Regions from separate parts of the Nocardia sp. NPDC088792 genome, predicted to be linked through region 2. Evidence: riboswitches for the same ligand, from Rfam matches in the RefSeq annotation. Region 2 holds a riboswitch; the other holds the start of a gene.
The links. Region 2 has a riboswitch for glycine ahead of gcvP (aminomethyl-transferring glycine dehydrogenase). Riboswitches for the same ligand answer to the same signal wherever they lie in the genome.
Positions count from the first base shown of each region.

Region 1: linked by a shared signal. The riboswitch ahead of gcvH (glycine cleavage system protein GcvH) and the one ahead of gcvP (aminomethyl-transferring glycine dehydrogenase) in region 2 are both predicted to bind glycine.

Region 1 is NZ_JBIVKC010000004.1:346,172-354,054, forward strand. Features, by position in the region: gene ACIP5Y_RS28110 (TetR/AcrR family transcriptional regulator) at 1-94, opposite strand, end outside; gene ACIP5Y_RS28115 (zinc-binding alcohol dehydrogenase family protein) at 186-1,307, shown strand; gene ACIP5Y_RS28120 (CocE/NonD family hydrolase) at 1,358-3,118, shown strand; glycine riboswitch at 3,146-3,233, shown strand; gene gcvH (glycine cleavage system protein GcvH) at 3,392-3,826, shown strand; gene ACIP5Y_RS28130 (DUF6307 family protein) at 3,840-3,986, opposite strand; gene ACIP5Y_RS28135 (fatty acid desaturase family protein) at 4,210-5,301, shown strand; gene ACIP5Y_RS28140 (alpha-hydroxy acid oxidase) at 5,298-6,518, opposite strand; gene ACIP5Y_RS28145 (SDR family NAD(P)-dependent oxidoreductase) at 6,515-7,276, opposite strand; gene ACIP5Y_RS28150 (enolase C-terminal domain-like protein) at 7,463-7,883, shown strand, end outside.
Region 2 is NZ_JBIVKC010000006.1:714,635-722,517, reverse strand. Features, by position in the region: gene ACIP5Y_RS39600 (substrate-binding domain-containing protein) at 1-155, shown strand, start outside; gene ACIP5Y_RS39595 (hypothetical protein) at 226-642, shown strand; gene gcvP (aminomethyl-transferring glycine dehydrogenase) at 730-3,573, opposite strand; glycine riboswitch at 3,740-3,837, opposite strand; gene ACIP5Y_RS39585 (MerR family transcriptional regulator) at 3,955-4,521, opposite strand; gene ACIP5Y_RS39580 (bifunctional nuclease family protein) at 4,718-5,191, opposite strand; gene ACIP5Y_RS39575 (MerR family transcriptional regulator) at 5,352-6,167, opposite strand; gene garA (glycogen accumulation regulator GarA) at 6,179-6,655, opposite strand; gene gcvH (glycine cleavage system protein GcvH) at 6,843-7,241, opposite strand; gene ACIP5Y_RS39560 (CDP-alcohol phosphatidyltransferase family protein) at 7,312-7,883, opposite strand, start outside.

The DNA of each region.
Region 1 (7,883 bases), on a different contig from region 2:
CGGCGATCGTCACCGCGGCGTATCCGCGTTCCGCGAACAGCTCCATGGCTGCCTGCTGCAGCCGTCTCTCGGTGTCCGGTTCCCAACGTGCCATGCGGCCAAGATACGGCATTGCACTTGGTGTAATCACATGCGACACTCGTGATTGCACCAAGTGCAATCACTCGATTCCGAGGAGCCGTCCAATGCCGACCAATGCCGCCGCCTGGATCAACGCCGAAAAAGCCCAGCTGGAAGTGGGTCCCGCGCCCTACACCCCGCCCGCAGCGGACCAGATCGTGGTCCGCAACCACGCTGTAGCCATCAACCCGCTCGACTGGATCATCCAGATCGCAGGCAGCCTCGCCTACCGCTGGCTGCGCTATCCGGCCGTGCTGGGCGCCGACATTGCCGGCGAGGTGGTCGAGATCGGGAGTGCCGTCACCCGTTTCCGCGTCGGCGACCGGGTGCTCGCCCACGCGGTCGGCACCGACAAGGACAGCAACAGCCCCGCCGAGGGCGGATTCCAGCTCTACACAGTCGTTTTGGAGCGGATGACCGCACCGATCCCCGACACCCTGCCCTTCGAAGACGCCGCCGCACTCCCCCTCGCTGTCTCGACCGCGGCCTGTGGGCTGTTCCAAACCGACCAGCTGGGATTGCGGCATCCGACGGCGAACACCACCCCCACCGGGGAAACGCTCCTGGTGTGGGGTGGCTCGACGAGCGTCGGCTCGAACGCCATCCAACTGGCCGTCGCCGCCGGATACGAAGTCATCGCAACCGCCTCACCACACAACTTCGACTACGTGAAATCCCTTGGCGCAAGCGCTGTCTACGACTACAACGGCTCGGCGGTCGTCGCGGAGGTCACCGCCGCATTCGAAGGCCGCAAGCTGGCGGGCGCCATTGCCTTCGGCCCCACCTCCGCCCGATCGTGTGTGCAAATCGCCGGCGCATGCCGAGGCAACAGGTTCGTCGCCCTCGCCACGCCGCCGGTCTCCTTCGACCACTTGGCCGACCCCGACCGCAGCCGATTCGCGGTCCCCCGCCTCATCCTGCGACTCATCACTTCGAATGTGGCACTGCAGTTCTCATCGAGACTGCACGGTATCCGCACCAAGTACATCTTCGGCACGACCCTCAAGGCGAACGACGTCGGCACCGCGATCTACCGCGACTTCCTCCCGGCAGCCCTCGCCGACGGCCGCTATCTCGCCGTGCCGAAACCCTTCGTCGCCGGACACGGCATCGCGGACATCCAGTCGGCCATGGACATCCAGCGCAAGGGCGTATCGGCCGCGAAGGTCATCGTCACCCTTCCCTGAGCCATTTTCGACCATCGCTGCTATTCACCAGCCACCAGAGGACACCGACCATGAACGATCCGACAACCCCAGGCACATTCCGTGTCGATGTGATCGGCGATATGACCATCGAATGGGACGTCCCCATCGAAACCGACGACGGAAACATTCTGCGCGCCGATGTCTTTCGCCCCACGGCGGAAGGCGCCTACCCCGTCATTCTCGCGTACGGCCCCTACGGTAAGGGCAAGCCGTTCCAGCAGTCCTGGCCCGCACAGTGGCAGGAGATGGTCGCCGCCCATCCGGAGATACTCGAGGGCTCCAGCGGCAGGTACCAGGTTTTCGAGCTGGCAGATCCCGAGCAATGGGTACCGGACGGATATGTGTGCGTACGAGTGGATTCCCGAGGCGCCGGTCGGTCCCCGGGTTTCCTGGATCCCTTCTCCCGGCACGAGACCCGGGACCTGTACGAGTCGATCGAATGGGCCGCGGTGCAGCCGTGGAGCAATGGCCGAATCGGGCTCAACGGCATCTCCTATTTCGCCATGGCCCAATGGCCGGTCGCCGCGGCGCAACCGCCACATCTGAGCGCACTGTGCGTCTGGGAGGGCGCAGCCGACCGCTACCGCGATGCCACCTACCACGGCGGCATCCTGTCGACCTTCACCGACTCCTGGTATGAGCGAACGGTTTCGGGCTCGCAGTACGGCATCGGCGCCAAGGGCGACCGCAACCCTCATACGGGGCTGCTCGTCTGTGGCGACGAGACGTTGACCGAGGACGAGCTGGCGCAGCGCCGCGTGGACCTCGGGCGGGTGGTCAGAGATCATCCTTTCCTGGATGACTATTACCACGACAACACACCCGACTGGTCCCGAATCACGGTGCCGCTGTTATCCGCGGGAAACTGGGGCGGCATGGGACTGCATCTGCGCGGCAACACGCGGGGCTTCGAACTGGCTGCGTCGCAGGACAAATGGCTCGCTATACATGATGACGACCACCTATCGCTCTTCTATGCCCGTTATGGCTTGGACCTGCAGAGGCGGTTCTTCGGGCACTTCCTGAAAGGCGAGGACACCGGCTGGACCGAACAGCCCCGCGTGCATCTGCGGACTCGGCACGCGGATGGCCACGTCGGCGAGCGCACCGGAGCGGACTGGCCACTGCCCGAAACCGACTGGACCCGTTTGTATCTCGACGCGCGCGATGGTTCGCTGAGCTCGGAGCCGGCCGACGGCGCATCGGTGACCTACATGGGCAAGGAAGGCCGAGTCTCCTTCAGTTACCTCGCCCCGGTCGACCTGGAGTTCGCGGGACCGGTCGCGGCCAAGCTGTTCATCGCATCGTCCACCACCGATGCGGACCTGTTCCTCGTGGTGCGCGCCTTCACACCCGATGGCAAGGAGATCGTCTACCGCGGCGCCAACGATCCGAATGTGCCCATCGCCCAGGGCTGGTTGCGCGCTTCGCATCGCGCCCTGGACCCGGAGCGGTCACGGCCGTATCTGCCTGTCCACCCGCATGACCATGCCGAACCACTCAGCCCCGGCACCGTGTACGAGCTGGATATCGAAATCCTGCCGACCAATCTGCAACTGCCCGCCGGTTACACGCTCACGCTCGATGTCCAGGCCCACGACTACATCTACCCCGGCGCCGTCACCGAAGTCCGGACGGACCTGCAGATCCCGTTCACCGGCTCCGGCCTCTTCCTCCACGACGACCCGGATGATCGGCCGGCCGATATCTACGCGGGCAGCCTGACCTTGTATACCGGTGAGAAGTACGCCTCACATCTACTGCTTCCTGTACTGTTCCAAACACATTGAAGATCGCCCACAATTGAAGATCGCCGTCGACGCGCAGCGGGAGAGTCTCTTCGGAGACGCCGTAGGAGCAACACCCTCCCCGGGAATCTCTCAGGCCCAATACCGCAGTGCCGAGGCAACTCTGGAGAAAGGCATCGGTTCCGGCCGATCCTTACCGAAGGTGAACAGCGCACTCGCGGGTGCGCCCAAACTCTCAGGTCACAGGACAGAGCGGGGAGGTGACCATGCCGATGTCCGGCGCCTGCCGGACGCTGTCGAACAGGGAGTCACCTCATGCCCGAACCGCGTACCGCCGCTGCCGCACTGTCCGCTGCCGCATTGCCCTACGATCGCAGCTACTCCGATGAGCACGAGTGGGTGGCGCTGGAGCCGGGTTCGGCGCTGCCGGATCATCCGGTCCGAATCGGGCTCACGGCGGTCGCCGTCGCGGCGCTCGGCGATCTGGTTCATGTCGAACTGCCGGCGGTCGGGTCGACGGTCATGGCCGGTGAGACCTGTGGTGAGGTCGAATCCACCAAGGCCGTCTCCGATCTCTATGCGCCGGTGACCGGCCGGGTCACGATCATCAATGCCGCGGTCGTCGAGGACCCGGCGCTCATCGGAACGGATCCATACGGGGAGGGCTGGCTGTTCGCGGTGCAGCCGACCGCCCTGGGCAAGTTGCTCAGCTCGGCCGAATATGCCGCTGTCACTGAGCAACCCGCCTAGCGACGGCTGGAACTCAGCGGATCGTCTCGGGGATCGTGTCGAGTGCGCGCAGCACCTGGACGGCGAGTTCCGTCGCGGCCTTCTCATCCAGCTTCGAGTTTTCCCGCACCGCGTCTCGGACACGGATCACTCGACGCTCGTAGGGCGTTTTCACTGCCATTGTCTTGCCGCCTATCGGTAGTTGGGCATTCGTGATCGGCCAGTTGGCAGCCTCGACTGGACCTACAGCGTAGACATACGTCGCTGACACTTCGAGCCTACCGCACCGGACGACGGCGGTAGACTGGGGAATCCTCTCGTCCTGTGACGATTCAGCTGGGCACCAGTGTCGCGGCCGGCGATATCGGCATCGATCATCGATATCCGAAAGTCAGGCGACCACTATGTCCACACTCGTCGCGTCCACGGACGGCCCGTTGACCCTGAGCCCGGCGCAGATCGAAGAGATCGGCCGGCAGCTGGACGGGCTGCGTGCCCGTATCACCGCCGATCTGGGCCAACGGGATCGCGACTACATCTACTCGATCATCAAGGCGCAGCGCAGTTTCGAGGTCGCGGGGCGGGGCCTGATGTATCTCGGGCTACTGCCGCCGTGCTGGCTGGCGGGAGTGACCGCGCTGAGCCTGTCCAAGATCTTGGACAATATGGAGATCGGCCACAATGTCATGCACGGCCAGTGGGATTGGATGCGCGAACCCGGTCTGAACTCGCGGGTCTTCGAATGGGATCTGGTGTGCCCGGCCGATCAGTGGAAGCACTCGCACAACTACATCCACCACACCTTCACCAATATCCGCGGGCGCGACCGCGATCTCGGCTACGGCTTCCTGCGCATCGACCCTGGGCAGCAGTGGAATCCGTACTACCTGGGCAACCCGCTGTACGCGTTCCTGCTGATGATGCTGGTCGAGTGGGGTGTGATGCTGCACGACCTGGAGGTCGAGAACATCGTGCAGGGCAAGCGCCGGTGGCCCGATCTCAAACGGCTGCTCACCGGCCAGTGGCGCAAGGCCGGTCGCCAGGTGGTCAAGGATTATCTGGCGTTCCCATTGCTGACCGGCCCGCTCTTCCTGCCCACCCTGGCGGGGAATGCCACCGCCAATATCGTCCGCAATATCTGGGCGTACTCGATCATCTTCTGTGGTCACTTCCCTTCCGGGGTGCAGACTTTCACCGAGGAGGAGACCGCGAACGAGACGCGCGGCCAGTGGTACGTGCGGCAGATGCTCGGATCCTCGAATATCACCGGCAGCAAGCTGTTCCACATTCTTTCCGGCAATCTGTCCCATCAGATCGAGCACCATCTGTTCCCCGATCTCCCGGCCAACCGGTACCAGGAGATCGCGCCCGAGGTGCGTGCGCTCTGCGCGGAATACGGCCTGCCCTACAACACCGGTCCACTGAGCCGGCAGATCGGTTCGGTGTGGCTGAAGATCTTCCGGCTGGCACTGCCGCCGATCATCACCGGGACCTAGCCGCGGCCGAGTAGCCGGACGTGCCGCGGTTCGAGTTCGGCGATGGAGGTGACGCCGAGCAGTTTCATGGTGCGCAGGAGTTGGGTGCGCAGGATTTCTATGGCGCGGTCGACTCCCGCTTCTCCGCCTGCCATCAGGCCGTAGAGGTAGGCGCGGCCGATCAACGTGAAGTCGGCGCCCAGGGCCAGGGCGGCGGCGATATCGGCGCCGTGCATGATGCCGGTGTCGAGGTGGATTTCCAGGTCCTTGCCGACTGCGCGCGCCACGTCCGGGAGCAGGTGCAGTGGGACTGGGGCGCGATCCAGTTGGCGGCCACCGTGATTGGACAAGACGATGCCGTCCACGCCGAGGTCGGCCAGGCGCTTGGCGTCCTCGACCGTCTGAACGCCCTTCACCAATACCTTTCCGGGCCAGCGGTCGCGGATCCAGGACAGATCGCCGAAGCCGACGGTCGGGTCGAACATGGCGTCGAGGAGTTCGGCGACGGTGCCCGACCAGCGGTCGAGCGAGGCGAAGGCCAGGGGTTCGGTGGTCAGGAAGTCCCACCACCACCAGGGGCGGCGCAGGGCATCGAGCGCGCCGGCGGCGGTAATGGACGGCGGGACCGTCATGCCATTGCGGGCATCGCGCAACCGGTTTCCCGCTACCGGCACGTCGACGGTGACCACGAGGGTCTCGAATCCGGCACGCGCGGCGCGCTCGACCAGCGCCAGGGATCGGTCACGGTCGGTCCACATGTAGAGCTGGAACCAGTTCCGCGCGGCCGGGCCGGTGGCGGCGGCCAGGTCCTCGATGGCGGTGGTGCCCATGGTGGACAAGGTGAACGGGATGCCCGCGCGTTCGGCGGCCCGCGCGCCGGCCAGTTCGCCCGCGGCGTGCATCATGCGGGTGAATCCGGTGGGGGCGATACCGAAGGGCAGCATGACCCCGGCGCCGAGAACCGTGGTGGCGGTGTCGGTTTTGGAGACGTCGCGCAGGATGGCGGGGCGAAACTCGAGGTCCGTGAAGGCTTGCCGCGCCCGGTTCAGGCTGATCTCGGCATCGGCGGCGCCATCGGTGTAGTCGAAGGCCACTTTCGGGGTGCGCTTGCGGGCCAGCTCCCGCAGATCCCAGATCGTCTGGGCGCGTTGCAGTTTGCGTTCGCGCCCGGGAAACGGGCGTTCGAATTTGATCAGCGGTGCGAGCTCGCGCGGGCGCGGCATGCGGCGGGCGGTCATCGAGGCGCCACCACGGGTGCGCGCAGCCGCAGCGAGTGCATGCCCGCGTCCACTTCCAGCATGGTGCCGGTGGTGGAGGCGGCGGCGGGCGAGGCCAGATAGGTGACGGCGGCGGCCACCTCGGCGGCGCTGACCAGCCGACCGTGTGGCTGACGGGCTTGCAGCGCAGCCAGTTCCGCGTCCGGATCGGCGGCCGCGGCGAGCAGTCGTTGCACCCACGGGGTGTCGACGGTGCCGGGATTCACACAGTTCACGCGAATGCCTTCACTCAGGTGATCGGCGGCCATCGCGCGGGTGAGCGCGAGCACCGCCCCTTTGCTGGCACTGTAGACCGCGCGCTCGGGCAGGCCCGTGGTGGCGGCGATCGAGCAGATGTTCACAATGGCCGCGGCGGACGAACGGCGCAGGTGGGGCAGCGCTGCCCGGCTGACCCGCACCAGGCCGAAGACATTGACCTCGAACACCTTTCGCCATTCGGCGTCGGTGTGATCGGCGATGGTGCCCTGGGCGCCGATGCCCGCGCAGTTCACGACGATGTCCAGACCGCCCATGGCCACGGCCGCCGCGGCGACCGCGCTGCGCACTTCGGTGTCGTCGGTGACATCGCAGTGCAGGAACCGGCCGTGCGGCGGCGGCTCCAGATCGAGGACGGTGACCTGTGCGCCTGCGGCCCCTAGGGTTTCGGCGACGGCCCGCCCGATGCCGGAGGCTCCACCGGTGACGATGGCGGCTGTTCCGTCGAGTGTCTGCGGCGACATGTCGATCCACTCCCGTGCGATAGCTCCGATGTTTAACCGCACCGACCGTAGCATCGTCCCGCGGTCCGGATAGTGGATTACGCACTGAAAGCCCGACTTTCACCGATTCCTCGCCACCCCTTGCCACCGTAGACATCCGATGTATAGTCGTGACCCATATCACTCTTCACGACGGGGGCGCAGCCGATGCCACACATCACGCAGCTGGACACGCTCGACGTCCGGTTCCCGACGTCACGCGAATTGGACGGCTCGGATGCAATGAATCCGGATCCGGATTACTCGGCGGCCTATGTCATCCTGCGCACCGACGACCCGGACGGCCCGACCGGTCACGGGTTCGCCTTCACCATCGGCCGCGGCAATGAGGTGCAGCAGGCGGCCATTCGGGCGCTCGAACATCTGGTGGTCGGGCGGCCGGTCGCCGGGATCATCGCCGATCTCGGCGGCTTCGCCCGCACTCTCACCGACGATTCGCAGCTGCGCTGGCTGGGCCCGGAGAAGGGTGTCGTTCATATGGCGGCGGGTGCGGTGATCAATGCCGCCTGGGATCTGGCGGCCAAGTACGCCGGAAAACCGGTGTGGCAGTTGGTCTCCGAGCTGGAAC
Region 2 (7,883 bases):
ATCCGGTGCGCGTGGATGTCATCGTGATCGGCGGCGCGGGCACCCAGACACTGCAAACTCTGACCCAGCGCACGGGTGGCACCTACACCAAGGTCGACGCCAGCAATGAGCTCGCCTTCGGAACCGCCGTCTCCGGGGCCCTCACGACGCCGTAGCCGCACCGACCCAGCAACACGTCGGCGCTTCCTTCCCGATTTCCCGGCAAACCCGTGGCATATTCGGCGAATGGCACACAGTACAGGTACTCCCGAGCCCACGCTGAAACAAGGTCTGGCCGCCGGAACCTCCATCGGGGCGGGCGTGCTGATGCTGGTCATCGGCGCGCTGTCGATCCTGGAGGGCATCTCCGCCGCGTCCTCGGACGACCTCCTGGTCGTCGGTACCAATGACTACATCTACAAGTTCAATACGCATGCCTGGGGCTGGATCCACATCATCGTGGGCATCCTCGTCATCATCACCGCGTACGGGCTGATGACCGGGACCACCTGGGGCCGCGTCGGGGCCATGATCATGGCGGCCCTCTCGATCGTGGCGAACTTCCTGTGGATGCCCTACTACCCGGCCTGGTCGCTGCTCATCATCGCCCTCGACGCACTCGTCATCTGGGCGATCGCGACCTGGAAGCCGACCACGGCCTGAGGCTGTGGCCCCTCCGGAAAGACCTGCGCCCCACCGGTGCGAACCGGTGGGGCGCAGTGCATTTCCGAGCTTTTCCGAGTGTCGCCGTTACTCCGCGTAGGCGTCCATCGGCGGGCAGGAGCAGACCAGGTTGCGATCACCGAACGCGCCGTCGATGCGCCGGACCGAGGGCCACACCTTGGCCCGGAACTGGTGCTTCACCCCGCGCGGGTAGACCGCGGTCTCCCGGCTGTAGGGGTGATTCCACTCGCCGACAAGGCATTCCGCGGTATGCGGGGCGCCGCGCAACGGATTGTCCTCCACCGGCCACACACCCGCCTCGACCTGATCGATCTCACCCTTGATGGCGATCATGGCCTCGATGAAAGCGTCCAGCTCCTCGAGGTTCTCGCTCTCGGTGGGCTCCACCATGAGCGTGCCCGCCACCGGGAAGCTCATGGTCGGGGCGTGGAAACCGTAGTCCGCCAGGCGCTTGGCCACATCGTCGACGGTGACGCCGGTGCGCTTGGTGATCTCGCGCAGATCCAGGATGCACTCGTGGGCGACCATGCCGTTGTCGCCGGTGTAGAGCACCGGGAAGTGCGGATCCAGCTTGCGCGCAATGTAATTCGCCGACGCGATGGCCGTCAGCGTGGCGCGGCGCAGGCCGTCGGCGCCCATCATGCGGATGTAGGACCAGGTGATCGGCAGGATCGAAGCCGAACCGTACTTGGCCGCCGACACCGCATGCGAGCCCTGCACCAGCGGATCACCCGGCAGGTACTGCGCCAGGTGCTCGCGCACCGCCACCGGGCCCACGCCGGGACCGCCGCCGCCGTGCGGAATGCAGAAGGTCTTGTGCAGGTTCAGGTGGCTGACATCGCCGCCGAACCGGCCCGGACGGGCAAGCCCGACCAGCGCGTTCAGGTTCGCGCCGTCCACATACACCTGGCCGCCGGCATCGTGCACCAGCGCGCACAACTCGGCCACCTCGTGCTCGTACACGCCGTGCGTGGACGGGTAGGTGATCATGATGCAGGCCAGCCGGTCGGCATGATCAGCGATCTTGGCGCGCAGATCATCCAGATCGATATCGCCGTTGGGGCGGGTCTTCACGACCTCCACCCGCATGCCGACCATGGCGGCCGAGGCGGCATTGGTGCCGTGCGCACTGGACGGGATCAGGCAGGTATCCCGGTGCGAGTCACCACGATCCAGGTGGTAGCGGCGAATCGCCAGCAGGCCCGCGTACTCGCCCTGGCTACCGGCATTGGGCTGCAACGAGACCCGGTCGTAGCCGGTGACCGCGGACAGCCAGCCCTCCAGATCCTCGATCAGCTTGATCAGGCCCGGCGCGTCCTCGACCGGCGCGTACGGGTGCACCCGATTGAAGCCCGGCCAGGTGATGGACTCCATCTCGGCCACGGCATTCAGCTTCATGGTGCAGGAACCGAGCGGAATCATGCTGCGGTCCAGCGCAATATCCTTGTCCGACAGCGCGCGCAGGTAACGCAGCATGGCGGTCTCGGTGCGGTACCTGGTGAACGCCGGCGCGGTCAGGAACTCCGAGGTGCGCACCTCGATGTGCGGGCGCTGCTTACCGTGGAACAGCGCACCCTCCGGGCCCACCGGGATCTCGGCGCCGAAGCAGTCCAGCACGTCGACCACGTGGGTGTCGGTGGTGACCTCGTCACAGGCGATGCTCACATGATCGGCATCGACCAGGCGCAGATTGATGCCGCGGCCCTTGGCCTTGGCCACAATGGCTTCCGCACCGCCGGGCACGTTCACCAGCACGGTGTCGAAGAACGTCTGGTGCACGACCGCATCGCCGAGCCCCGCGGCCAGCCACTGCGCATGCCCGTGTACCCGCCGCGCGAGGGACCGCAGCCCGTCCGCGCCGTGGTAGGAGGCGTACATGGCGGCCAGAATCGCCAGCAGCACCTGCGCGGTGCAGATGTTCGAGGTCGCCTTCTCGCGGCGAATGTGCTGCTCACGGGTCTGCAGTGCGAGGCGGTAGGCGAGATTGCCGTCCGCGTCCACCGAGACGCCGACCAGGCGGCCGGGCAGCTGCCGCGCATGCGCCTCGCGCACCACGAGATATCCCGCGTGCGGGCCGCCGAAGCCGAGCGGCACGCCGAAACGCTGGGTGGTACCGAAGCAGACGTCCGCGCCCTGTTCACCGGGCGGCGTAATCAGGGTCAGCGCAAGCAGATCCGCGCCGACCGCCACCAGCGCACCGCGCTCGTGGGCCGCCGCGATGACCGGAGCCCAGTCCACGACACGACCGGAGGCGCCCGGCTGCTGCACCAGCACACCGAAGAACTCACCCTCGGGCAGCTCGCCACCGGACAGATCCGCCTCGACGAGCTCGATGCCCATCGGCTCGGCCCGGGTGGTCAGCACCGTGCGCGTCTGCGGGAAGAGATCGGCGTCGATGAGCAGTCGGTGCGACTTGCTCTTGCGGTTGGCCCGCTGCAGCAGGGTCATGGCCTCGGCCGCGGCGGTGGCCTCGTCCAGCATGGACGCGTTGGCCACCTCCATGCCGGTCAGCTCCGCCACCATGGTCTGGAAGTTGAGCAGCGCCTCGAGCCGGCCCTGGCTGATCTCGGGCTGGTAGGGCGTGTACGCGGTGTACCAGGCGGGGTTCTCGACCAGGTTGCGCAGCAGCACCGGCGGGGTGTGGGTGTCGTAGTAGCCCAGCCCGATCATGGAGGTGGCCACGGTATTCGAGTTCGCCAGTGCCGCAAGCTCGCTCAGCGCCTCGTGCTCGGACAGCGCCGGCGGGAGCGCGGCCAGGCCGTTCTCCGCGACGGGGTCGAGAATGCCGGCGGGCACGGCGCGGGTGGCGAGCTCGTCCAGCGACTCGACGCCGACGGTGGCCAGGATGCGGTCCAGTTCGCCGCTGTCGGGGCCGATGTGGCGGTCGGCAAAGGATCGAGTCCAGATCACGGCTGCTCCAAAGGGGTGGGCGGGGTCGACCGCTGGGGTCGACTCGTTCGTCTGCCCTCCCCCTCTGTCTTCGGCGCCTGAGAGATTCAAGCCCCGGCCACGCTTGTGGCCGTTGCCCTTTCACCATGGGCGGGTGGCCCGAAGCCACCGCTTTCCAGAGGCGTCGTAACTCCGCACGGTCCCTTGTGCCTGAGAGATTGACGGGGAGGTTTTGCTCCTTCGGCGCCCGGGCTTTTCGGCCCGGGACTCTCCCGCACGGCTGCGACGCAACGCCAGTCTAATTCGACCCAGGTTACGAGAATGTTGCCTGGGTCGATTTCACAAAAACGCACGCTGACAGAGAGGTCAGCGTGCGTGTCGTACAGTCCCGATCCGGCGTTTCTAGCCCGTCTTGCTCATGCGGGCCTTGCGGCGGAAGGAGAGCTCGTCCTCGGGACGATCCGAGGCGGTGCCGCTCTCGGCCCGCTCGGCCGGGAAAGCGGCGATGGCCCCGGTCAATTCGCGCATGGCCCCGCCGACGGCGATGCCGAACACGCCCTGTCCGCCCTGCAGTAAATCGACTACCTCTTCCGGCGAGGAGCATTCGTAGACGGTGGCGCCATCGGAGAAGAGGGTGATGCCGGCCAGATCCTCGACGCCGCGGCTGCGCAGGTGATCCACCGCGATGCGGATGTTCTGCAGCGAGATACCGGCGTCGAGCAGCCGCTTGACGATCTTGAGGACCAGGATGTCCTTGAACGAGTAGAGCCGCTGGCTACCCGATCCGGTGGCGGAGCGAATGGACGGCACGACCAGCCCGGTGCGGGCCCAGTAATCCAGCTGGCGGTAGGTGATGCCGGCCACTTGGCAGGCGCTGGGGACGCGGTAGCCGACCAGTTCGTCCGGCACCGTGTCGTCGGGGAACAGCCCTGGCTGCACCACATCCTGAGGTTGCGGTTGATCTCCCACTGACTACTCCCTTACTGCGTGCCTATCAGCGCTTGTCATCGACCTGGAGCGTGGCCTAACAATCGAGGCTACTCTTCGATTGTCGCGGCAGGATCGGCAGCTTCAAAGCTTGGCGGAGTGCGTGTTTCTCACCCTAAACCTGAGGTAGAGACACGGTTTTATCACGCGGGGAGATCATCGCCAGGTCAGGAACTGGTCAGCTGTCCGTCGCCTTGAAGTCGTCGGGAGAAACAGACTCGAGGAACTCTTTGAACTTCTCGACTTCGTCCTCGCGCTCGTCCGGCATGACGAGACCGGCCTCTTCCAGCACCGGCTCCTCGGCATAGATCGGACAACCCACCCGCAGGGCGATGGCCACCGAATCCGACGGCCGCGCGGAGATCCGCAGATTGTTCTCGAAGACCAGATCCGCGTAGAAGGTGCCCTCTTGCAGGTCCACGATCCGGACCTCCTTCAAGGTGTGCCCCAGCTCCTTGATGAGGTTCTTGATCAGATCGTGCGTGAGCGGACGGATGGGCGTCACGCCTTCTTGCTCGAGCACGATCGCGGTCGCCTCGGCCTGCCCGATCCAGATCGGTAGGTATCGGTCACCGGACACCTCACGAAGCAACAGCACGGGCTGGTTCTGTGGTTGCTCGACACGGATGCCGATCACACGCATTTCGCTCATGGCCGTGCCTCGCTAACGCTCGCCACGACCATGCGCGAAGGCGCGCTGTGTTTGATGATTCGCTCGCTTCGCTCACTCATGGCACTGCCTCCCAATACACTCGCCGGCCGTCGAGCCCTGCCTATCGAGTCGGCCGTATCACCGAGTCTAGGCGAAGATTTCAGCCTCCGAGTGAAGCGCGCACAGAGGTCTTCACGAGGCAGGTATGCAAGGTCAGCGACAGTGCCGCCAACTCGCGAACCGTCTCCTCCGCGCGCGCACGGGCATCCGCGTCGCGGCTCTTGGCGATGGGCGCGGCGATTTGCGCGACCATGGCCGCCTCCCGATCCGCGGCCAGTTTGAAGGCTCGCAGATGCCTTGCCTCCAAACCGAATTCGCTCAGCGCCTTGGCGGTGCGCGCGAGCGTCACGGCATCGGAGTCGAAGTAGCCGGCCGCGCCCGGGGTGATGAGCCCGGCACGGATCAACTCGGTCAGGAACTTCTCGTCGATTCCCGCCTGCGACAGCAGGTCCGCCCGCGGAATCCGGATCTCGTGATCGAACCGGAGCTCCTCGGGCGACACCTCACCGGGCACGACACCGAGCCGCCGCGGGCGACTTCCCCCGTTGGGCGCCATGGCATCCCCTGCAGCTATATCTCCCGGAGCGGGCGCCAGCGCGGGGCCGGCACCCGCCCGGGCGCGGGCTTCCCGCACGCCGAGCGTCGCCGCACCGCTGTCGATCGCTTCGAGCTGTTCCTTGATCACCTTCAGCGGCAGGTACTGATCCCGCTGCGCCGTCAGCACGAAGCGCAGCCGCTCGACGTCCGCCACATGAAAACGGCGGTATCCCGAGGGGGTGCGCTCCGGGCTGATCAGGCCTTCCGACTCCAGGAATCGGATCTTCGAAATAGTGATGTCCGGAAAATCCGGACGCAGGAGATCCAGCACGGAGCCGATCGACATACCTCCGCGCGTCCACTGCGCTGCGCCTGTCATTCCCGTCGGTCCTATAGAGCGCCCGCCGCCGATTCACTCGACGCGGGGCGCGGACCGGTAAGGAACACAAGGCGGAACTTGCCGATCTGGACCTCGTCACCGTTCTGCAGTTCCGAGGAGTCCACCGGCTCCCGGTTCACGTAGGTGCCGTTCAGGCTGCCCACATCGACGACCTGGAAGGTGTCGTCGTCCTGACGGAACTCCGCGTGGCGACGGCTGACAGTGACGTCGTCGAGAAAGATGTCGCTGTCGGGATGGCGTCCCGCGGAGGTCGTGGGCTGGTCGAGCAGGAACCGCGAACCGGCGTTCGGGCCACGCTTGACCACCAGCAGGGCCGCGCCCGGAGGCAGGCCCTCGACTCCCTGCACCGGCTGCTCGCCGGTCTGCTCGGTGCGCGACGTGTCGACCTCGTTCAGGAAATCGGCGCGGAACACCGAAGTGGTCTCTGCTGCCGTCTCCTGGTAACCCGGGTCTTTGTTCTCGCTCACCCTTGCTCTCCTCCTCGAACCGAATAATCATGCAAGCAGTTGCTGCCTTCAGCGATGCGGCCACCGGCCGCTCCCCGCTTCGGGCAGGTCCGGGAAAAAACCCCGGGCACCGGCTGCCGGCACATCTGTTGGCATTGACCGTACCCTGCCAGGGCGTACCCGTGCAGGTAGAACTGTGAAGGCTACTTCAGCCTCCGATAACTCCTTGATAACCTGCGGCATCCAGCAACTTGCCGAGCGCGGCATCGAGTGTCGCAGCGTCCTCGACCTCGAGTTCGAAGAGCCAGCCGTCGCCGTAGGGATCGGAGTTGACCGTCTCCGGCTCGGCGTCCAGAAGTTCGTTCACCGCAACAACTTTCCCCGCGAACGGGGCGTAGATGTCGGAAACGCTCTTGGTGGACTCGATTTCTGCGATGCCTTCGCCGGCGGCCGCGTCCGCGTCCGCACCGGGCAGCTGCACGAACACGACGTCACCGAGCTGTGATTGCGCATAGTCGGTGATTCCCACCCGAACCCGGGTCGGTTCGAGTCTGCGCACCCACTCGTGCTCCTCGGTGTAGCGCAGGTCCTCGGGGAGGTCGCTCACAGGCGGTGTCCTTTCAACGGGCCGTTCCTCTCGGGATCATCGTCGATCCGTCTGCCGCACAGCCTATCGGCTACCGATCTTGGTGCGACGCGGCCGGTATAGCTCGGGCGACGGCGATGGCTTTGCCCAGGTAGAGAATGCCGGTCCAGATGTATGCCGCCGTACCCCAGATCATGAATGCCCAGCCGAAGGCCCGGCTGAAACCTGCGGCGGCCCAGTCCATCTGCCCGGCCAGGATCCACGGCAGGGCGGACATGAGCGCGAAGGTGGCGGCCTTGCCCAGGTAGATCACGTCCGGCGGGGGCAGCCCGCGGCGCCGGTAGACACCGAGGGCGAGGAACAGGATCAGCTCGCGGCCCACCAGGATCGCCACCAGCCACCAGGGCAGGATGCCACGAATCAGGAAGCCGCCCAGGGTCGCCACCAGATACAGCCGGTCCACCAGCGGGTCGAGCAGCGCGCCGAGTTTGGACGATTGATCGAGCAGCCGAGCCAGTTTCCCGTCCGCCCAGTCGGTCACGCCGCTGAGGATCAGCAGGGCGAAGGCCCAGCCGTCGGCCTTCTCGGCCAGCAGCAGCCACAGGAGAACCGGGACGCCGATCAGCCGGATCACGCTCAGCACATTGGGCACGGTGAGGATAC